One region of the Streptomyces spectabilis genome, then DNA from elsewhere that is predicted to be linked to it. Evidence: riboswitches for the same ligand, from Rfam matches in the RefSeq annotation. Region 1 holds a riboswitch; each other region holds the start of a gene.
What was found. Region 1 has a riboswitch for cobalamin ahead of CP982_RS12825 (ABC transporter substrate-binding protein). Riboswitches for the same ligand answer to the same signal wherever they lie in the genome.
Positions count from the first base shown of each region.

Region 1 (7,356 bases):
CAGACCTGGTCGTCGACCTCGCACAGGCGGTTGTAGTAGCTGTAGAGGCTCTCCTTGTGCGTGGCCGTGTCCTTGAAGGGGATGACCTTCAGCGAGGGGTCCATCGACTTCCGGGTCAGGACGCCCTTCATCTCCAGGAACGGAAGCAGCGCCTCCTCCAGGTCGTTGCGGTACGTCGTGTTGTCCGCGTCGAAGACGGCGTACGCGCCCTTGTGCTCGTTCGCGGCGATGACCTTGCCGAGCCGCGCGGCCACCGGCTCGGGCCAGTGCTCGAGCCCGGCGGCGGCGCGGCCCCCCGCGCCCGCCTGGCTCGCGTCGGCCGTGCCCGCCCCCGGCCACAGCGCGCCGCCCGCGAACACCGCCGCCGCGACCGCTCCCGCGAGGCCGAAGGCCGCCCGCCTGCCCCTGCCCCGTGCTCCGCCTCGTGCTCGTCCAGCCATGGTGGTCCGTTCCTCGGAAGTGATGCGCCGCCCGGTGCGGAGCGGCGGGCCATGCTACGAGCGCGCGCGGGCGATTCCCATGATCGATGTCACCGTGCGTGGCGGGCATGGGACACGGGGGAGCGGGTAGCCGCAGGGGCACGCGCGGGGCGTGCCCGGTCCCGCACCCGGTCCCGTGCCCGACCCCGCACCCGGTCCCGTACGCGGTCACAATGGACGCATGGACACCGCCCTCCGCGAGTTCGTCCGCGCCCCGCTCCCGCCGGAGCAGGGCGGCAAGGTCGTGTCCGCCGTGGGCTACCGCACGAGCGGCGAGCGGCCGGGCCTGCACCGCGGCCTGCCGTCCCCGTATCTGACGCTGATCTTCTCGCTCGACGGGCCCGTCGTCAGCGGCCGCACCGCGGAGCAGGCCACCGGGCCCGACGCCGTGCGCACCGACATCGTCGTGGGCGGCCTGCACCAGAGCCCGGCGTACGTCGTGCAGCCCGAGCACCAGGCGGGCATCCAGCTCGCCGTGCACCCCCTCGCGGCCCGCTCGCTCCTCGGCCTGCCGGCCGCCGAACTGACCGGCGTGCTCGTCACCGACGGCACGGACGTCCTCGGCCGGATCGCCGCCGACGTCCGCGAGCGGCTGTGCGCGGCCGACGGCTGGGACGAGCGGTTCGCCTGCCTCAACGCCTATCTGGCGGGCCGCGCCGCCGACGCCGGGCGCCTCGGCCCGGTGCGCCCCGAGGTCGCCGAGGCCTGGGCCTGGCTCGCCCGGCACCGGGGCGCGGGCACCCTGCGGGGCCTGGCCGCGCACGTCGCGCTCAGCGAGCGCCGCCTCTCGGCCCTGTTCCGCGCCGAGACCGGGGTGACGCCCAAGCAGGCCGCCCGCCTGATGCGGTTCCAGCACGCGAAGGCGCGGATGGTGCGCGCGGTCGTCGCGGGCGCGCCCGCCGACCTCGCCCGCGTCGCCGCCGACTGCGGCTACTACGACCACTCCCACCTGGTGCGCGACTTCCGCCAGTACACGGGAGCGAGCCCGAGCGCCTGGCTGGCCGAGGAGTGCCGGAATATCCAAGCCGGGGGACACCGCGACGGCCAAGACTGAGAGGCATGAACACCACCGAAGCGGTACAGAGCACCCAGACCACCCCGAACCTCCGCGCCCCCGACGTCTGGCCCACCTTCCAGGCCCACGACGCCCCCGCGCTCATCGACTTCCTCGTCACCACCGTCGGCTTCCTGCGCACCGCCGTCTACGAGGACGGCGGCCGCGTCGCCCACGCCCAGCTCGACTGGCCCGAGGGCGGCGCCGTCATGCTCGGCTCGTACGACCCGGAGTCGGCCGCGTGGTGCCTGCAGCCGGGCACGTTCGGCGCGTACGTCGTCACGGACCACGTCGACGCCCTCCACCGCCGCCTCAAGGAGGCGGGCGTGAAGATCATCCGCGAGATCGAGGACCAGCCGTACGGCAGCCGCGAGTTCGCCGTGGAGGATCCGGAGGGCAACAAGTGGTCCTTCGGTACGTACCGTGGCGAACCGCGCCCCGAGCAGGGGTGGGATCCGGCCGGGTGATAGCTTGCGCACGCCAGTCGCGCCCGCACCCGGGCCAGGGAATCCGGTGGGAAACCGGAACTGACGCGCAGCGGTGAGGGGGACGGGCGGGACCAGCGGCCACTGGATGTCACGGACATCCGGGAAGGCGGCCCCGCCCGGACGAACCCGAGTCCGAAGACCTGCTGGCACCGCCGACCGCGCGCCGGGCGGCGGGGTTTCGCAGACCAGGCTCCGCGCATGAGCCATGAGACCCGGGAAGAACCTGTGCCCCCTCTTGCCCCTCTTGCCCCTCTTGCCCCTCGCGCTCTCCGCGCGGCCGCCCGTCCCCGCACCGCCGCCCGCGGTGCCCGCACCGCTCCCGGGGCGCGCCTGACCGCGCTGCTCGCGGCGGGCGGCCTCCTCCTGCTCACCGCCTGCGGCGGCGGCTCGGCCGAGCGGCGGGACGCGGGGGCCAAGGCCGCGGGCTACCCGGTGACGGTCACGTCCTGCGGCAAGAAGGCCGAGGTCACGGCCCCGCCCGAGCGGGCGGTCTCCCTCGACCAGGGCTCCACGGAGATCCTGCTCTCCCTCGGCCTCGCCGACCGCATGGTCGGCACCGGCACCTGGACCGACCCGATCCTGCCCGGACTGGAGAAGCAGAACGCGAAGGTCGAGCGCCTCGCCGACCGCTACCCGTCCCTGGAGAAGGTCCTCTCCAAGGAGCCGGACTTCGTCAGCGCCTCGTTCCTCTACACCGTCGGCAAGGGCGGCGTCGCCGACCGCGCCAAGTTCACCGAGCTGGGCGTCCCCGTCTACGTCTCGCCCAGCGACTGCGCGGGCAAGGACAACGGCGGCGACGGCGACGGCACCCGCACCAAGACGCTCACCATGGACACCGTCTACGGCGAGATCCGCGACCTGGCCCGGGTCTTCCACGTGGAGCGGCGCGGCGAGCGCCTCGTCGCGGACCTCAAGTCCCGCGTCACGAAGGCCAAGCGCACCCTCAAGTCGTCCGACGCGTCCGTCCTGTACTGGTTCTCCGACTCCAAGGCGCCCTACATCGCGGGCTGCTGCGGCGCGCCCGGCGTCATCACCCGCACGCTCGGCGTCCGCAACGCCTTCGCCGACACGCGCGCCGAGTGGCCCCAGGTCAACTGGGAGACCGTGGCCGACCGCGACCCGGACGTCCTCGTCATCGGCGACCTCACCCGCAAGGCCCAGTCGGCCGAGAGCGCCCGGGAGAAGATCAAGTTCCTGGAGTCCAACCCGGTCACCAAGAACCTCACGGCCGTGAAGAAGAAGCGGTACGTACTGCTCAGCGGCCAGGCCCTGAACCCCACGATCCGCACGGTCGACGGCATCGAACAAGTCGCGGCGGGGCTGCGCGAGTTCGGCCTGGCCCGGTGAGCACGGCCGCGCGCGAGCGGGCCCGCGGCGGGTGGCGCCCGGCGCGCGGTGCCTGGCGCACGGCGCTGCTGTGGGCGGCGGGCCTGGTGGCGCTTCCGCTCTCGGTGGCCGTCGCCGTCACCATCGGCCCGGCCGACATCTCCGTACCGGACGTCTGGGCCGCGGTGGCCGCCCACCTCGGCTGGGGCGGGGCCGAACTCACCCCGCTGCGCGACGGCATCGTCTGGAACCTGCGCATGCCGCGCACCCTGCTCGCGGGCGTGTGCGGGGCGGGCCTCGCGGTGTGCGGCGCGGTCCTCCAGTCGCTCCTGCGCAATCCGCTGGCCGACCCGTTCGTCCTCGGCGTGTCCTCCGGGGCGTCCACGGGCGCGGTGGCGGTGGTGGTCCTCGGGGTCGGCGGGGGAGCGCTTTCGGTCTCGGGCGGGGCCTTCGTCGGCGCCCTGTGCGCGTTCGGCCTCGTGCTGCTCCTCAGCCAGGCCCTGGGCGCCACGACGGACCGCGTGGTCCTGTCCGGCGTCGCGGCCATGCAGCTCTTCTCGTCCCTCACCTCCTTCGTCATCCTGACGGCGGCGGACGCGGAGACGACCCGTGGCGTCCTGTTCTGGCTGCTCGGCTCGTTGAGCGGCGCGGACTGGACGGACGTGGCGGTCTGCGCGACGGTCCTGGCCGTTGCCCTGGCGGTCTGTCTGTCCCAGGCGCACACGCTCGACGCGTTCGCCTTCGGCCAGGACGCGGCGGCGGCCCTGGGCGTGCACGTCATCCGGGTCCGGCTGCTCCTGCTGTGCACCACGGCCCTGCTCACGGCGGCCCTGGTCAGCGCCGCGGGGGCGATCGGCTTCGTCGGCCTGACCCTGCCCCACGCGGCCCGCCTGCTCGTCGGCCCGCGCCACGCCCGGCTCCTGCCGGTGACCGCCCTGACCGGCGCGGTCTTCCTCATCTGGGTGGACACCCTGGCCCGTACGCTCCTGGACCCCCAGGAGGTCCCGGTCGGCGTGGTCACGTCCCTGATCGGCGTGCCCGCGTTCGTGGCGGTCCTGTACCGCACGAGGAGGGCCGGATGAGCGCGACGGGGCTTCCAGCCGGGCCTTGGGCGGGTGCGGGCCGGGCCTTCGGCGCGACGGGCGCCGAACGGGTCTCCCGGGCCACGGGCGGCCGTCTCCTCGCCCCGCGCGCCGGTCTCCCGGGCCTTGATGGCTCCGGCAGGTTCACGCTCCCGGGTCTTCTGGCGGGCGTGTCGTTTCGGGTCAGGGGGGTCGGGTGACGGGGGCGGCGGAGGTTTCGGGTGTGGCGGTGGGTGTGGGTCTGAGTGCGGAGCGGGTGTCGCGGGTTGCGGGTGGTCGTCTCATCGTGGACGGTGTCACGCTCGCCCCGCGTCCGGGCGCGGTGGTCGGTCTGCTGGGGCCCAACGGCTCCGGCAAGTCCACGCTCCTGCGCCTCCTGGCGGGCGTCCTGGCCCCGGCCTCCGGCGTCGTCACCCTCGACGGCGAGCCGCTGCGCGACCTGGGCCGCCGCGCGGTGGCCCGCCGCCTCGCCCTGGTGGAGCAGCAGGCGGACACCCAGGTCGACCTGACGGTGCGGGACGTCGTGCGCCTGGGCCGCGTCCCGCACCGCCGCGCCTGGGTGCCGTCGACGGCCGACGACGAGCGGGTCGTCACCGAGGCCCTGGCCCGCACGGGCCTGTCCGACCGCGCGGACCAGCCCTGGCACACCCTCTCCGGCGGCGAACGCCAGCGCTCCCACATCGCCAGGGCCCTGGCCCAGTCCCCGCGTGAACTCCTCCTCGACGAGCCCACCAACCACCTGGACATCCACCACCAGTTGGACCTCCTCACCCTGGTGGCGACCCTCCCCGTCACCACGGTGATCGCCCTGCACGACCTCAACCTCGCGGCGATGTTCTGCGACGAGATCCTGGTCCTGAAGGAGGGCAGGGCGCACGCGCACGGCACCCCGGCGCAGGTCATCACCGAGCCCCTCATCGCGGAGGTCTACGGCGTCCGGGCCCGGGTGACCCCGCCCGCCACCCCGCTCGACCACCCGACCGTCACCTTCCTGCGGCCGTCGGACCCGCGGCCCGCACTCCCCGGATGACCAGGCCACCCGACGACGAGGTCCCCCTCGACACGCTCATGCGCCTCCGCGCGATCTGCGGCCGCCTCCCCGACGCGTACGAGGAGCGGGCCTGGACCGGCACCCGCTGGCGCGTACGGGCCCGCACCTTCGCCCACGTCTACGTCACCGACCCCGCGCGCCCCGCCGCCACCCACGCCCACGCGGCCGCGCCCACCACGACCCTCACCTTCCGGGCCCGGGGCGAGGAGTTCGAGGCCCTGACGCACGCGGGCCCGCCCTTCTTCCGGATGGGCTGGGGCGCGAACGTCGTCGGCATGCACCTGGACGAGGCCGCCACGGACTGGACGGAGGTCGCCGAACTCCTCGTGGAGAGCTACCGCGCCCTGGCCCCCAAGAAGCTCGCGGCACTCCTCGACGATGACGAACAGGGCTGGACAGCCACGCCCCTGTCGTAACAGAATCAGTTTCGACAGAAGAGCCGAACGGCGGGAGGGCCCATGAGCGCCAACAGCCGCATGACCGTGGCCACGCACGCGCTGACGTGGATGGCCCTGGTCTGCCCCAAGCGGCCGGACGGCATCGTGACGTCCGACCAGATCGCCGACAGCGTCAACACCAACCCCGTCGTCATCCGCCGCACGCTCGGCAGCCTGCGCGACGCGGGCCTGGTGGTGTCGCAGCGCGGCCAGGGCGCGGGCTGGCGCCTCGCCCGCGAGCCCGGGGCGATCACCCTCCGGGACGTCTACCTCGCGGTCGAGCCCGACCCGCTCCTCGCCCTCCACCCTTCGACTCCCAACCAGAAGTGCCCGGTGGGCCGCGGCATCCCGCCGGTCCTGCGCGGCGCGTACGACCGCGCGGAGGAGGCGATGAAGGCCGAACTGGCCGAGGTCACCGTCGCCGACGTCCTCAAGGAGACGGTCGCCTGACCCACCCGCCGCCGAACGGGCCGGTCCGAGCGGACCGGCCTTTCTCGCGCCCCATGTCGTAACAATTTCTGTTACGTCATCTGGTGGGTGACCGCCCCGAAACCAGGCGCCGCAGACCGGCGGAGCGCTCGCCCCGACCACCTGCCCGATCCACCTGCCCGATCCACCGCACCCACAGGAGGCCCGCCCCCGTGTACCGCCCACTCCTCGTCCTGGCCGCAGGCATGTTCGCCATCGGCACCGACAGCTTCGTCATCGCCGGCATCCTGCCGGACGCGGCCGACTCGCTCGGCGTGTCCGTCGGCACCGCGGGATGGCTGCTCACCGCCTACGCCTTCACGTACGCCGTCCTCGGCCCGGTCATGGCCGCCCTCACCGCGCGCAGGTCCCGGCGCCCGCTGTTCCTCGCCGGATTCGCCGTCTTCACCGCGGGCAACCTCCTGACGGCCTTCGTCCCCGACTTCGGCGTGGCCCTGGCCGGACGGGCGCTCGCCGGGTTCGGCGGGGCGATGATCACCCCGGCCGCCGTCGCCGCGGCCGCGGCCCTCGCCCCGCCCGAGCGGCGCGGCCGTGCCATCGCCACCGTGATGACGGGCCTCAGCGCGGCCACCGCGCTCGGCTCGCCCCTCGGCACGGCGATCGGCAGCGTGACCGGCGACTGGCGCCTGACCATGGTGTTCGTATCGGCGGTCGGGGTGCTCGCCGCCGCGGCCATCGCCCTGTTGCTGCCCACGATCCCCACGCCGCCCGCGGTCCCGCTGCGCACGCGCCTCGCCCCGCTGGCGGACCGCCGCATCGGCCTCACCCTGCTCACCACGCTCCTCGTCTACACCGGCCTCTACACGGTCTACTCCTTCATCGGCGAGAGCCTCGACCGCGCGACGGGCGGCAGCGGCACCACCTTGGCCGTGCTGCTCTTCGTCTGGGGCCTGGCCGCCACGGCCGGCACGCTCGGATCGGGCGGCCTGACCGACCGCTTCGGCGGCCGC
Region 1 is NZ_CP023690.1:2,961,316-2,968,671, reverse strand. It holds gene CP982_RS12840 (haloacid dehalogenase-like hydrolase) at 1-440, opposite strand, end outside; gene CP982_RS12835 (AraC family transcriptional regulator) at 661-1,533, shown strand; gene CP982_RS12830 (VOC family protein) at 1,539-2,000, shown strand; cobalamin riboswitch at 1,998-2,183, shown strand; gene CP982_RS12825 (ABC transporter substrate-binding protein) at 2,220-3,368, shown strand; gene CP982_RS12820 (FecCD family ABC transporter permease) at 3,365-4,429, shown strand; gene CP982_RS12815 (ABC transporter ATP-binding protein) at 4,653-5,459, shown strand; gene CP982_RS12810 (MmcQ/YjbR family DNA-binding protein) at 5,456-5,896, shown strand; gene CP982_RS12805 (Rrf2 family transcriptional regulator) at 5,939-6,367, shown strand; gene CP982_RS12800 (MFS transporter) at 6,559-7,356, shown strand, end outside.

Region 2 (7,356 bases), 6.1 Mb from region 1:
GGTGGCGAGGGACCCGCCGATGAAGCCGGTGGCTCCGGTGACGAAGATGCGCATGCTCGACCTCCAAGATTACTTGCAGACGCCGTATATAATTGTGTGCAATACCAGGCGCACACAACTGCTGACGTCGTTCCGACCGCGCGCGCACCGGGTACGCGAAGCTCAACGCGGGTCGCCCACGCCCGAGGTCGAGCGGACGGTGAACGGCGGCCTGTTCGTGCAAGTCGGCTCCACGCGGCCGAGGCGCCCCCATGTCGCACCCCGCGAGGCGGTTCGCTCATGTACGGGCGAGCGCCGCGCGCTGTTCCGGGGTGAGCCGTTCGGTCCGGGCGATGACGGTGTACATGCCGTCCGGGCCGTGGTGCAGGGCCAGCGGGTCGGCGACGTCCGGGTGTCGCCCGGCGTCGTGCAGGGCGGTCGCGACGCGCTCCCGCGGCCAGCCGAGCGCCGTCGCCAACCGCCCGCTGTCGAGCGGTACTCCGGCGTGGACGAGGGCGGCGAGCACGGTGAGGGCGTCGGCGAACGCGGCCGCCGTGGAGCCTCCGGCCATGTCGTCGCTGAGGCTGGTGAAGAAGCGCCACATGTGGTCGAGGCGGGCGCCCGCGGGGGTCGCGGCGCCGAGGACCTCGACGCCCGCCTCCGCGGTGTCGGCCATCATCGCGTGGGCGCGGGCACTCGCCAGCCAGGTCCGCAGCCACATGTCGTCGTCGATGACGTACCGCTCGCGCCGCCCGGCGGGCACGCGCTCGCGCCGTACCAGCTCCAGGCGTTCGAGATAGCCGACGGCCTTGGAGATCGAGGCGGGGCTGACCCGCAACAGCGCCACCAGATCGGCGGCGGTCAGGGTGCCCGAGTCGGTGGTGACGAGGCTGGCGAGCACCCGGGCGGGCATGCGCGGCACGCCGGTGTGCGTCATCAGCTCCGCGAACTGGGCCACGAAGTCGCGCACCACCCCGGCGTCGCGCCCGTGCCCGACGTCGGGCGGGGCGGCGGCCGGGGCCGTCGTCGTGGTCCTGCGGGCGCGGCGCGCGGTGGCGTGCTGGGCGTGTTCGGCGCGGTAGCGGCCGGGCCCGCCGTTGCGGGCCACTTCCCTGCTGATGGTCGACGTCGGTCTGCCGAGCCGCCGGGCGATCTCGGCATAGCCGAGCCCGTCGGCGAGTCCGTGCGCCACCTGTCGCCGGTCCTCGTGGGTCAGCCTGCCTCCTGGCACCGCGCCCCCGCCTTCCACTTGCGATCGCTCACCACCGGCCCGCGTTCTGCGCCACCGGCCCGGCCAGTATGCGTTGACCTTCAGCTCATTGCAACGGTTGATCACGAAGATTGCATTCACACCCATGTCGGTTGCAATGAATTCCCTTAAGGCCGCCTCCACTTGCCCATACACCCGCTGTTTTCGTTGATGACTTCGTAAACGCAACGTAGCTTTCGAGGTCTCCGAACTTCCTCAAGGCCACGGTGGACTGATGACGAATTCCAGCGAAGCCGACATCGTGCTCGATGTCGACGGGCTCCGCATGCGCTACGGCACGACCGATGTGCTGCGCGAGGTGACCTTCCGCGCCCGGCACGGCGAAGTGCTCGCCCTGCTCGGGCCGAACGGCGCGGGCAAGACGACCACGATCGAGATCCTGGAAGGCTTCCGGGCCCGCTCGGCGGGCCGGGTCCAGGTGCTCGGGCTGGATCCCGCGCACGGCGACGACCGGTGGCGGGCCCGCCTCGGCATCGTCCTGCAGTCGTGGCGCGACCACGGCAAGTGGCGCGTGCGCGAGCTGCTCACGCACCTCGGCGCACACTACGCCCCGTACGCCACGGCGGACATCCCCCGCCCCTGGAACACCGCGGAACTCCTCGCGGCCGTCGGCCTGACCGAGCAGGCGGAGCACAAGGCGAAGACGCTGTCCGGCGGCCAGCGGCGCCGCCTCGACGTGGCCATCGGCCTGGTCGGCCGCCCCGAACTGCTCTTCCTCGACGAGCCCACGGCCGGGCTCGACCCCCAGGCACGCCACGCGTTCCACGGCCTGGTCCGGCGCCTCGCCGCCGAGCGGCGCACCACCGTCCTGCTCACCACGCACGACCTCGCCGAGGCGGACAAGCTCGCCGACCGCATCCTGATCCTGGCGGGCGGCCGGATCGTCGCGGACGGCACCGCCGACGAGCTCGCGCGCCGCATCGTGGGCGAGGACGAGGTCCGCTGGACCCGCGCCGGGCGGCGGTTCACGCGGACCACCGCCGAATCGACGGCGTTCGTACGGACGTTGTTCCACGAACACGGCGAGGCGATCGGCGAACTGGAAGTGCGCCGGGCGTCCTTGGAGGACACGTACATAGCGCTGGTGCGGCGGCAGGAGGCCACGGTCCGATGAGCGCTCCTCCCTCCCGCGCGGCACGCCCGGCACGTGCGACCGGCACGGCACTGCGGGCCGGATGCGGCCGCGGCGCCATCGAGCTGCGGCAGTCCTTCACCAACGGCGGCGACCTGGTGTCCCATCTGCTGTGGCCGGTCCTGATGCTGATCACCCTGTTCTTCCTGCGGGAGCGGGAGTTCGGGTCGAGCGGCCTCGCCCTCGGCACCCTGGCGCTGCCCGGCATCCTCGGCATGAACGCGGCCATGGGCATGGTCAGCATGAGCCAGATCCTCACCGCCGAGCGCGAGGACGGCACGCTGCTGCGCGCCAGGGCCACGCCGAACGGCATGCGGAGCTATCTGACCGGCAAGGTCATCGCGGTGGCGGGCGGCCTGGTCGCCGATCTCGCGATCCTGCTGGTGCCCGCCATGTTCCTGATCGACGGGCTCGCCGCGGCCCGTCCGGGCGCCTGGCTGACGCTCGCCTGGGTGCTCGTACTCGGCCTGGTGGCGACCCTGCCGATCGGCGCGGTCCTCGGCTCGCTGTTCCCGAGCGCCCGCAGCCAGGGCCTGATCCAACTGCCGGTCATGGGCATGATCGCGATCTCCGGCATCTTCTACCCCGTCACCGCCCTGCCCGGCTGGCTCCAGGCCGTCGCCCAGGTCACGCCCGTCTACTGGCTCGGCCTCGGCATGCGCTCGGCGCTGCTGCCCGGCACGGCCGCCGAGGTGGAGATCGGCGACTCCTGGCGGCACTGGGAGACCGCCGGGGTCCTCGGGGCGTGGGCGGTGCTCGGACTGCTCGTGGCCCCGGTCGTGCTGCGGCGCATGGCGCGCCGCGAGTCCGGGTCGAGCGTGGCGGAGCGCCGCGAGAGGGCCCTGCGTCGCATCGGCTAGCCGGGCCGCCGCTCCACCCCTCGTACGAGGGACAGGACGCATCCACGCGCCTCGACTTGGGCAGCCATGTCGGCGCTCCACCCGCGCCCGGGCGGAGCCCTCCGCCAGCAGAAAGAGACCTCATGCGCCGACGCCTGACCGCAGCCCTCCTCCTCGGCCTGGCCCTGACCGGCATCTCCACCGTCACCGCGGCGGCCGCCGGCCCCGCCCCGACGGCCCGGCACGCCCCGGCGAACCCGTCCCCGCTGCTCCCCGCGCCCGAGTCGCTGATCACCGAGGGCATCTCCATCGAGGGCCCGCTGATCAACAACCTCGGCCTGCCGATTCTCTTCTGAGCGGCTGCTCCGGCCACCGCGTACGGCCCGCCGACGACCGGCGGGCCGTACGCGTGCGAGCAGGGCCTTCCGGATCCTGGACGGCACTGTTCTGCGGGGGCATCACCCCGTAGGGTGTCCGCAGCAGCTGGTTCGCCCCACCCGCCAGGTGGGAGCGTCGTAAGAGGGAACCCGGTGAGAATCCGGGACTGCCCCGCAGCGGTGAGCGGGAACGACCGCCGTCACACGCACTGGGCCCGACCGGGCCTGGGAAGCGACGGCTAGTAGGTGTCCTCCATGAGGACGTGCCCGCGAGTCCGAAGACCTGCCAACTGCCCGTGCGCGGACCACTCCGCGCGCGGAAATCCCGGTGACCTCGAGGGCGGGTCGGCGTACACACCAGACGGACGACCGCGCTGTGCCGCGCGAGGTCGGCTCCGTCCGGTTCGTCATCCCTTCGCGCTCTCGTCCCCTCGCCGGGACGTCATGGATTCATCTCGCGAAGGAGATCCACGTGACCAGCAAGTCCGCAGCCGCGGCAGCACGGGCCACCGTGTACGGCTACCCCCGTCAGGGCGCCAACCGAGAGCTGAAGAAGGCGATCGAGGGCTACTGGAAGGGCCGCGTCACCGCCGACGCCCTCCGTGCCACCGCCACCGAGCTGCGCGCCGCCAACTGGCGGCAGCTCGCCGACGCCGGCGTCCACGAGATCCCGACCGGCGACTTCTCGTACTACGACCACGTTCTCGACACCAGCGTGATGGTCGGCGCGATCCCCGCGCGCCACCGGGCCGCCGTCGCGGCCGACGCCCTCGACGGCTACTTCGCCATGGCGCGCGGCACCCAGGACGTCGCGCCGCTGGAGATGACCAAGTGGTTCGACACCAACTATCACTACCTCGTGCCCGAGTTGGGGCCTGACACCGTCTTCACCGCGAGCTCCGCCAAGCAGGTCGCCGAGCTCAAGGAGGCCCAGGCGCTCGGCCTCACCGCGCGCCCGGTCCTGGTCGGTCCCGTGACCTATCTGCTGCTGGCCAAGCCCGCCCCCGGCGTGCCCGCCGACTTCGAGCCGCTGACCCTCCTGGACCGGCTCCTGCCCGTGTACGCCGAGGTCCTCGCCGATCTGCGCGCCGCCGGTGCCGCGTGGGTACAGCTCGACGAGCCCGCCCTGGTCCAGGACCGCACCCCGGCCGAACTCAACGCCGCCGCCCGCGCCTACCGCGACCTCGGCGCCCTCACCGACCGGCCCAAGCTGCTGGTCGCCTCCTACTTCGACCGGCTCGGCGACGCCCTGCCCGTCCTGGCGAAGGCCCCGGTCGACGGCCTGGCCCTGGACTTCACCGACGCCGCCGCGGCCAACCTCGACGCGCTGGCCGCGGCGGGCGGCCTGCCCGGCAAGCGCCTGGTCGCGGGCGTCGTCAACGGCCGCAACATCTGGATCAACGACTTCGAGAAGTCCCTGACCACCCTGGGCACGCTGCTCGGCCTGGCCGACCGCGTCGACGTGGCCGCCTCCTGCTCCCTCCTGCACGTCCCCATCGACGCCGCGGCCGAGCGGGACATCGACCCGCAGATCCTGCGCTGGCTGGCCTTCGCCCAGCAGAAGACCACCGAGATCGTCACCCTCGCCAAGGGCCTGTCCCAGGGCACCGACACCATCGCCGCCGAACTCGCGGCCAACCGGGCCGATCTGGCCTCCCGCGCCGGATCGGCCATCACCCACGACCCGGCCGTACGGGCCCGCGCCGCCGCGGTCACCGACGCCGACGGCCGCCGCTCGCAGCCGTACGCCGAGCGCGCCGCCGCCCAGCGCTCCCACCTCAAGCTGCCGCTCCTGCCCACGACCACCATCGGCTCGTTCCCGCAGACCGCCGAACTGCGCGCGGCCCGCGCCGACCTGCGCACGGGCCGGATCGACACCGCCGGGTACGAACAGCGCATCGAGAACGAGATCCGTGAGGTCATCTCCTTCCAGGAGAAGACCGGGATCGACGTCCTGGTGCACGGCGAGCCCGAGCGCAACGACATGGTCCAGTACTTCGCCGAGCAGCTCACCGGCTACCTCGCCACCCAGCACGGCTGGGTCCAGTCCTACGGCACCCGCTACGTACGCCCGCCGGTCCTCGCCGGTGACATCTCCCGCCCCGAGCCGATGACCGTGCGCTGGACCGCGTACGCCAACTCCCTCACCGACCGGCCGGTCAAGGGCATGCTCACCGGCCCGGTGACGATGCTCGCGTGGTCGTTCGTCCGCGACGACCAGCCCCTCGGCGACACCGCGCGACAGGTGGCACTCGCCCTGCGGGACGAGGTCAACGACCTGGAAGCGGCAGGCACATCGGTGATCCAGGTCGACGAACCCGCACTGCGCGAGACACTGCCCCTGCGCGCCACCGACCACGCCGCGTACCTTGAGTGGGCGACGGAGTCCTTCCGGCTCACCACCAGCGGCGTACGCCCTGAAACCCAGATCCACACCCACATGTGCTACGCCGAGTTCGGCGACATCGTCCAGGCCATCGACGACCTCGACGCCGACGTCATCAGCCTGGAAGCGGCCCGCTCCCACATGCAGGTCGCCCGCGAGCTCGCCGCACACGGCTACCCGCGCGAGGCGGGGCCCGGCGTGTACGACATCCACTCACCGCGCGTCCCGGGCGCCGAAGAAGCCGCCGCCCTGCTGCGCACCGGCCTTGAGGCCATCCCCGCCGAACGGCTGTGGGTCAACCCCGACTGCGGCCTGAAGACCCGCGGCTGGCCGGAGACCCAGGCGTCCCTGGAGAACCTGGTCGCCGCCGCCCGCACGGTCCGGGGTGAACTGCCCACCTCCTGACCGCAGATACGCCGTGGGCCGGGGCGCCGCGAGCGCCCCGGCCCTGGTCCCTGCCCGGCATCTTCACCAGCCGGTGAGCAGCAGATGGTTGACGGCCAGGGCGAGGGCCGCCTGGGCCGTGAGCCAGAGGCGGCGGCCTCGTTCGGGAAGCAGTGCCGTCGCCGTGAGCAGGAGCACGGCGAACGGCAGCCAGATGCGTTCGGTCTCCGCCTTGCTCATGCCCGAGGCGTCCGCGACCGCCACCGCCAGGAGGGCCGCGAGGGCGAGGCCCGCGACCCGGTCCGCCGCCGTGGACGCCCCGGCGCGCCAGCGGCGCACCGCACCCGGTGAGGAGCCCGCCGCCCGTCGCACCCCGGCCACCGTCGCGAGCCCCGCGATCAGCACCGTGCAGGCCGGATTGACCCAGATCCAGTACCAGTAGGGCCGCACCCCGCCCGCGCCCTGGTAGTAGCGCTCCACCAACAGGTGGTACGCCTCCCACCAGTTGAAGCCGAACGCGGTGAACACCGCGGGGACGACGAGCGCGCCCGCCACGAAGTACGGCAGCGGGCGGACCGTCCTGGCGAGGACGAGGACGCCCGCCGCGATCACCGCGAAGAGCGTGAGACCGTACGACAGATAGCAGAGCAGGCCGTACAGGAGACCCGCCGCGCAGGCGGCGAGGGCCGGGCGGCGGACCGTACGCGTCGCGGCGAGCGCGAGCAGCGCCGTCAGCCAGGCGGCGACGGCCGCGAAGTAGCCGTCGGCCGACGTGCCCATCCACACGGCGGCGGGAGCGAGCACGAGGAACGGCGCCGCCCGGCGCGCGCTCGCCTCGTCCCCGAGGGCCTTCAGCGTGATCAGTACGGCGATGACGGCCGTACTGCCCGCTGTGATGACGAAGGCGCCCGCCCATCCGCCGCCGCCCAGACCGATCCGGTCGAGCAGGACGAAGGTGAGCGGGGCGGCGGGCGGGTGGCCCGCGGTGT
Region 2 is NZ_CP023690.1:9,059,673-9,067,028, reverse strand. It holds gene CP982_RS38525 (NAD-dependent epimerase/dehydratase family protein) at 1-54, opposite strand, end outside; partial or broken gene CP982_RS38520 (GbsR/MarR family transcriptional regulator) at 494-1,210, opposite strand; gene CP982_RS38515 (ABC transporter ATP-binding protein) at 1,464-2,363, shown strand; gene CP982_RS38510 (ABC transporter permease) at 2,360-3,241, shown strand; gene CP982_RS38505 (hypothetical protein) at 3,364-3,576, shown strand; cobalamin riboswitch at 3,701-3,890, shown strand; gene metE (5-methyltetrahydropteroyltriglutamate--homocysteine S-methyltransferase) at 4,070-6,388, shown strand; gene CP982_RS38495 (hypothetical protein) at 6,452-7,356, opposite strand, start outside.
Region 2: another riboswitch for cobalamin. It lies ahead of metE (5-methyltetrahydropteroyltriglutamate--homocysteine S-methyltransferase); the one in region 1 lies ahead of CP982_RS12825 (ABC transporter substrate-binding protein).

Region 3 (7,356 bases), 5.6 Mb from region 1:
CGGCGAGCACGTCCTCGGCGGCGGTGGGGTCGAGCGCGGAGGTGGGCTCGTCCAGGACCAGGACCTGGGGGTGCGCGGTGAGCACGGAGCCGATAGCGACGCGCTGCTGCTGGCCGCCGGAGAGGGTGCGCAGCGCGCGCCTGCGCAGCTCGGCGATGCCGAGGAGGTCGAGGGTCTCCTCGACGCGCTTGCGCATGACGGCGGCGGGGATCGCCAGCTGCTCCATGCCGTACGCGAGTTCCTCCTCGACGGTGTCGGTCACGAAGGAGGCGAGGGGGTCCTGGCCGACGACGCCGACGACGTGGGCGAACTCCTGCGGCGGCGCGTCGGCCGTGCTGAGGCCGTCGACGCTGACGCGGCCCTGGAGATGGCCGCCGGTGAAGTGCGGCACGAGGCCGTTGACGGCACCCAGCAGGGTCGACTTGCCGACTCCTGTCCGCCCGGTGACCAGGCACAGCTCGCCCTCGCCGACGGTCAGGTCGACCTCGCGCAGGGCGGGCTCGGGAGCGTCCGCGTAGGTGAAGGTGACGTGCTCGAAGCGGATCACGCGGCGGCCTCCCGGGGCCGGGGGGCGGCGCGCGGCGGCGTGGGCGCGAGCCAGGCGGGCAGGACCCCGGCAAGAGCGGCGAGCGCGGGAAGCGCGGTCACTTCGGGCCAGGCGAGGGGCGAGAGGGAGGGGTAGAGGGAGGCCGCGTCCGTGCGGGAGACGACGTACATCAGCACGCCCGCGGCGAGGCCGGACGCGGCCACGGACCACTCGGCGGCGCGCCACGGGTCGGGCCGGTAGATGCTGCGCCTGACGCGGCGCCCGCCGAGCACGAACCCGGCCACGGCCAGGGCGAGTCCGGCGAGCAGCAGCGGCGTGCCCAGGTAGGGCGGCGTGCTCGCGCCCATCGCGCCGTACAGGCCGCCGCACACGCCGAGCAACCCGGCGATGACCAGGGCGCCGGTGAAAAGGCGGGTGCGCGGGGCGGTGCGCCCGGTGTGGCCGTAGCCGTGCGAGGCCATCGCGGCGGCGAGGGCCAGGGAGCGGTTCATGGCGTCCTCGAGGACGGGGATGACGATGCCGCGCAGTGCGCCGATGCCGCGGTAGCCCTTCTTGACCGTGCCGCCGCGCAGCAGCCGGGCCCTGCGCACCCGCTGCACGCTCTCGACGAGCTGCGGCGCCACGGTGAGCGTGACGACGACGGAGGTGCCGATCTCGTAGAGCGCGCCGGGCAGCGCCTTGAGCATGCGCTTGGGGTTGGCGAGGGCGTTGGCCGCGCCGACGCACACCACCATGGTGGCGAGCCGCAGTCCGTCGTACAGGCCGCCGAGGAGCTGCTCGGCGGCGACGGGTCCGAACAGGCGGATCCCCGCGGCCCATTGGGGCAGCGGGATCTCCGGCAGTGTGAACAGGACGGTGTCGCCCTGGCCGCCGCCGAAGACGACGCGGAAGACGACGCGCATCACGACGATGAACGCGCCGAGGGTCAGATACATCCGGAACGCGAGCGCCCAGGGCGCGTCGTCGCGCCGCTGGGCGACCACGAAGCCGACCGCTGCCAGGATCAGGACGAGCAGCACGGGGTTGGCGGTGCGGCTCGCGGCGGCGGCCATGCCGAGCGCCCACAGCCACCACGCCCCCGGGTGGACCGACCGGGCGAGTCCGGTCACGGGGCACCGCCCGAGGCGCGGCCGCGGCGGCGCCAGGCCGTCACTCCCCCGGCGACGGCGAGGGCCACGGCGGCGGCCGCGCCGACGACCGTGCCGGTGGGCACCCCGTCGTCCTTGGCCGCCGACACGGTCCGCTTGTCCTCGCCGCCGGTCCAGTCGGCGGCCTCGCTCGGCGCGGGCGCGGGGCCGGAACTCATGGAGGGCGACGGCTTCGCGCTCTTCTCGCCGTCCTTCTTGCTGTCCTTCTTGCTGTCCTTCTTGGCCTTCTTCGGGTCCTTGGCCTTCTTGTCCTCGGCGCCCTTCCCGCCGTCCTTCTCGCCCTGGTGGCCGGGCGGCAGCGCTAGGCCGCCGCCGTCGGCGGGTGGCCGGGCGCCGTCGCTGTCGCGGGGGCCGCCTCCGGCGGGCGGGGCGCCCCGGTCGGAGGTGTCGGGCGTGGTGCCGCGGTCCGGTGCTCCGCCGCCGGGCTTGCCGCCGCCGGTGTGTCCGCCGCCCGTGTGCCCGCCGCCGCCCGCTCCGCCGCCGCTGCCGGGGGCCGCGGGACGCCGGGGCGCCACGCGCGGCGCCGGGGCCTCGCCCTGGTCGCGGTCGAGGGAGAAGGACCAGCCTTCGAAGCTGCCCTTGGGCGGGGTGCGGTACGTCGCCCCGTACTGGCTGTAGGTCCAGCGGCCGCCGTTGGAGGCGTGCCAGTACGACCAGTAGGCCTTGGCGGGCGGGGTGTCGAGGCAGGACTCGCGGTCGGCGCCCGGCTTGCCCTCCAGACGGCAGATGAAGGACTCGCCCCAGCGGTTGGTGCCGGCGACCTGGATGCCCGCGTCCTTGAGCGCGGCGAGGCCGGTCCGCTGGGAGCCGACGGCGCACCGCACGAGGGTGGTCCCGCCGAGTTCCCGGAAGTCCACGACGACGGTGACGCCCTCGCCGTTCCTGCAGAAGCCCGCGTGGCCGCGGCCGGTGTCCACCGCGGCGGCGGGCGCGGCCGGGACGGGCCCGACGCCGAGTACGGCCGACGCGAGCAACAGCCCGAGCGCGGCGGCGAACGCGCGTATCGCGCCGGCCATGTCGAGGTGCCCTTCGGTTGGGGTCCGCACGGGACCCCGCACCACGGTCGCCGGTGCCGCACGAAAAACCCCTGACGCGCGTTCCAGAAGGAAGCGGCAGGGGGCCGTAGGAGCCGGTGACGGGCTCTGGGCTCCACGCTGCAGACCATGACAGTGAGAAGCAGTGCACGTACGGCGGCGGGCAGCCCGACTCGCGGTCACGCCTGAGGCGTGCCGCACACGGTTGCAGGTCAGTGCCGGACTCTCACCGGCTTTCCCCAGTCGCGTACGCATTCAGTTGTCTGTGTGTGCCCTCAGCTGCACTTTTCCTTCACAGCCGAAGCACACGCATCGTAGGCCCGCCCCCACGGGCCGCGCCAGGCCGGTGAGTTGTGACGTCGGCCACCGAATGGCCTGATCCTTATGGAGGGTGACATTCCCTCAGCGATCACTCGAACGGCACATGCGGAAACGATCCGCCAGGTGAGGCCTCCCGCGTTCCGCCGTCCGGCGCGGGGCACCGCGGCGATCCTCGGGCCGACGTGGTTCCCTCTCGACTTAGGAGTCCTCTGGTGCGTATCCGTCGCAAGGTGATCGGTGCCCTCGGTTCGGCCGCGCTCGCGCTGACGTCGTTCGGGGTGGTGACCGCCTCCGCGAGCCCGGCGGCCGCCGACCCGTGCGGGTTCTACGAGACGAGCTCCGACGCCTACTACCAGCACTGCACGTCGGACGGCTCCCGCGTGGTGATCCAGGTCAGGGTCGCCCTGGCCCCGGACTACGAGCGGTGTGTCGCCCCCGGCAAGACCTGGCTGGGCTCCGCCGACAAGATCCAGGGCGCCCACTACGTCGGTCGCACCTGCTGACACCGGCCACGGGCGGGGCGGCTCACCAGGGGGCGCCCCGCCCCCGGCGGCGCGGGAGTCAGCCCCAGAGCGCCCGCGCGAGCGCCGCGCCGGTGACCGCGGCACCGAGCCCCGCCACCACGCTCGCCACCGCGCTGGCCGCGGCGAGGAACCGCGTGCCGGTCTCGGCCAGGCGCAGCGTCTCGTACGAGAAGGTGGAGTACGTGGTCAGCGCCCCGCACAGGCCGGTGCCGACGAGCAGCTGGACGGAGTCCGACGCGGCGCCGTAGGTGACGGCCCCGGTGACGACGCCCAGGATCAGACAGCCGACGACGTTGACCGTGAAGGTGCCCCAGGGGAAGGCGGAGTCGTGGCGGCCCTGGACGGCACGGTCCGTCAGATAGCGCAGGGGCGCGCCGACGGCGGCTCCGGTGAGCACGAGCAGCCAGTTCATCGCGGCCTCCGGGAGAGCACGCGACGGGTCGTCGCCGCCGCCGTCCACACCGCGGCGAGGGCCACCAGCGGGGTCAGGGCCAGATACGCGAGCGCGGTGCGGGCGTGACCGTCCCCGATCAGCCGCTGGATGTCGACGGCGTACGTGGAGAACGTGGTGAAGCCGCCGAGGACGCCCGTGCCGAAGAAGGGCCGCACCAGGCGGTGGGCGCTCCACACCTGGGTGACGAGCACCATGAACGCGCCGATCACCGCGCAGCCGAGCGCGTTCACCACCAGCGTGGTCCAGGGGAAGGCGGCCGTCGCGGTGGGCCAGAGGAGCGCGGCGCCGTAGCGGGCCCCGGCGCCCGCGGCGCCGCCCGCCGCCACCGCGGCGAGCACCGGTGCCTGGCCGTGGTCCCGCCCCCGGCCCCGGCTCCCGGCGGGTGCCGGGACGTCGAGGTCCGGATCGATGGGTTCGGGCTCGGCGGTCCGGTCGCGCGGTGCTGTCATCGGGTGTGCGTCTCCCACTCGTGCGCCGCCCGGGTGCGGGCGCGCGTCCTCACAAGCAGGGACCGTTGGCGGTGCCGTCACCGCGGTTGGGGTACGGCGGGCCCCACCGCCGTACGGCCGTCGCCCGCGTCACGGGTCCGGCCGCACCGCCCAGGATAGTCGGCACCGGGCGGACCGGCCGCTCGGCGGCCCGGCGGCCGTACGCGGGCCGGGACCGGTCAGCGCCGCAGCTTGACCCGCGAGAGCGCCGCCACGCCGAGCGCGGCGAGCCCGATCTGGATGAGCCACTCCGCCCAGTCGACGCCCTCGGTGTCGGCGACGTCCAGGCCCTCGGCGACGGCGGTGCCGACGAGGGCCGCGATGATGCCGACGACGATGGTCCACAGGACGCCGATGCGCTGCCGCCCGGGGACGACGAGCCGCCCCAGGATCCCGATGACGGCGCCGATCACGATCGCACTGATGAGCCCTGAGATCTCCATAGCTCCGCTTTCCCTCGGCAGAAGTCCCTTGCGCCTCACCGGGTTCCCGGCAACGCGCCCGGCAGTCGTGACGGCGGGCCGGTCGTGGCCGGGCGGCGTCGTGGACGTTTCCGCCCCGGTTGTCAGGGCACCCGCGAGCATGCGGGTCCCGCTGCCCATGGAGTGGGGCAGCCGTGCGGCCCCTCGGGCTCCTGGCACGAGGCCGCCGGGTCCCTGGGCGCGGGCCCGTACCCCGCGCCCAAGGCTCCTCACTCCCCGTGGCTTCCCAGCCGCAGCTGCGGGTCCCCCGGCGGTTCCCCGGCAAACCCGGATCCGCCGGTCACCTCCCACCGATCACCCACGGCGAAACGAGGGCACCATGGCCACAGTCGAAACGGCGATCCTTGTGCTGGACAGCGGCGAGCCCGAGCAGCTGGCCGCGTTCTACGCCGGGCTCCTGGGCGAGGAAGTGGCGTACAACCCCCAGGCCGACCGGTTCGAGACCGCGGGCGCGTCCGGTACCCGCCTGGGCTTCCGGCGCGACGCGGGCTTCGCGCCGCCGAGCTGGCCGCGCCCGGACGACGCCCACCAGACGCATCTGGAACTGCTCGTCGCCGAGGGTGACATGGACGCGGCGGAGCGCGCGGCCATCACGGGCGGCGCCCGGCCGGTGGACACCCAGCGGGGCGGCACCCACGAGGTGCGGCTCTACTCCGACCCGGCCGGGCACACGTTCGCGCTGCGCACCCACTGACGCGCTCCGGGCACGCGCCGCGTTCCGGGTACGCGCCGCTTTCCCGGGTACCCGGCGCGCATGACGACGCAGAACGGAATCCACGCACTGGCCGCGCCGGGCGGCGCCCCGCTCGCGGCCTCGCCCTCCACGAGCGCCTTCCTCGCCTTCGGGCTCGGCCTGCTCATCGTCGCGGCGCTGACGTGGGCCGTCTGGCTCGGCATCCGGGTGCGCAGGAGGGAGCCGGACCGGCCGCGCCCCGAGGAGCAGCCCCGGCTCCCGGACGAAGGGCCGGTCCGCGAGGTGCAGGAGCGGCGTGAGCCCGACGAGGTCCCGCGGGACGGCGGGCGCCTGACGCCCCACCAGCTGAAGGGCGGGGGCACCATCGGCAGCCGCCCGAGCGACGACCAGGGGCCCACCTGAGGCGCGCCGCCGGGCGTCCGGCTGCAACCCCCTCGCAACCTCCCGCCGTGTTGACTGGCCGGGCCGTGCCACCACGGCCCGGCGACCGCGACCCGGAGGAGGCCGACCGGCCATGGCTGACACCCCGCGCGTGGAGCTGACACCCGCCGCCGCAGACCTGCTGCGGCGGCTGCGGTCGGCCCACGGCCCGCTGATGTTCCATCAGTCCGGCGGCTGCTGCGACGGCAGCGCGCCCATGTGCTACCCGGAGGGGGAGTTCCGCACGGGTGACTCCGACGTCCTCCTCGCGTCGCTCACCGTGGACGGCGTGGCGGAGCCGGTACGGTTCTGGATGTCCAAGAGCCAGTACGAGGTGTGGAGTCACACCCGTCTCATCGTCGACGTCGTCGAGGGGCGCGGCAGCGGCTTCTCGCTGGAGGCCCCCGAGGGCGTCCGTTTCCTCATCCGTTCGCGGCTCGTGGGCACGTAGTCATCCGCGCCGTCACCGCCGTATGGTGAACTCCCCTGACTGCTGGGACAGTTGGACGGCCCAGCCGACCCGAGGGGGATCCGTGACACGACGCGGGCAAGGCAGCGGACGGTTCAGAGCGGTGCGCGGCGCGCTCGCCGCGCTGACGGCGCTCGGCACCCTGGCCGGTGCCGCCCTCCTCGGGGCGGCACCGGCCAGCGGTGTTCCGGGGGCCGCGCCCGCGGCCACCGAGATCGCGCCGGGCGTGGAGTACCGGGACTACGACATCCCGACGCCGCGCGGCACCGCGCACGCACACGTTCTGGACGTCGACCTGCGCCATCCGCGCGTGCGCGTCGGGCTCCTCTACCCGGGGGCGGTCGGCGCCCGGCAGACCGTCTCCGCGATGGCGGACCAGGAGGGGGCCGTCGGCGCGGTCAACGGCGACTTCTTCAACATCACCGAGACCCAGCACCCGGGCGTCGAGGCGACCGGCGCGCCCGTCGGCCCCGCCATCGCCGACGGCGACACCCTGAAGGCAGCCGTCCCGAACGGCCAGCGCTTCGGTCCCGCCCTGCCGCCCGGCACCACCACCGAGGACGTCATCGGCGTGGGCGCCGACCGCAGGGCCCGCCTTGACCGCATGACCCTCGACGGCAGCGTGCGCACCCGCGAGGCGCGCCTGCCGCTCGGCGGGCTCAACCAGTACGCGCTGCCGGTGGGTTCCGTGGGCGCCTTCACCAGCGACTGGGGCGTCACCTCGCGGGTGCGGGCGACCTGCGGCACCGACACCGACCGGGGCGCGCCGTGCAGC
Region 3 is NZ_CP023690.1:8,575,836-8,583,191, reverse strand. It holds gene CP982_RS36560 (ABC transporter ATP-binding protein) at 1-547, opposite strand, end outside; gene CP982_RS36555 (CbiQ family ECF transporter T component) at 544-1,656, opposite strand; gene CP982_RS36550 (hypothetical protein) at 1,653-2,711, opposite strand; cobalamin riboswitch at 2,871-3,021, opposite strand; gene CP982_RS36545 (DUF6355 family natural product biosynthesis protein) at 3,281-3,553, shown strand; gene crcB (fluoride efflux transporter CrcB) at 3,612-3,986, opposite strand; gene CP982_RS36535 (fluoride efflux transporter FluC) at 3,983-4,477, opposite strand; gene CP982_RS36530 (GlsB/YeaQ/YmgE family stress response membrane protein) at 4,696-4,959, opposite strand; gene CP982_RS36525 (VOC family protein) at 5,318-5,692, shown strand; gene CP982_RS36520 (DUF6479 family protein) at 5,753-6,094, shown strand; gene CP982_RS36515 (DUF779 domain-containing protein) at 6,207-6,563, shown strand; gene CP982_RS36510 (phosphodiester glycosidase family protein) at 6,646-7,356, shown strand, end outside.
Region 3: another riboswitch for cobalamin. It lies ahead of CP982_RS36550 (hypothetical protein); the one in region 1 lies ahead of CP982_RS12825 (ABC transporter substrate-binding protein).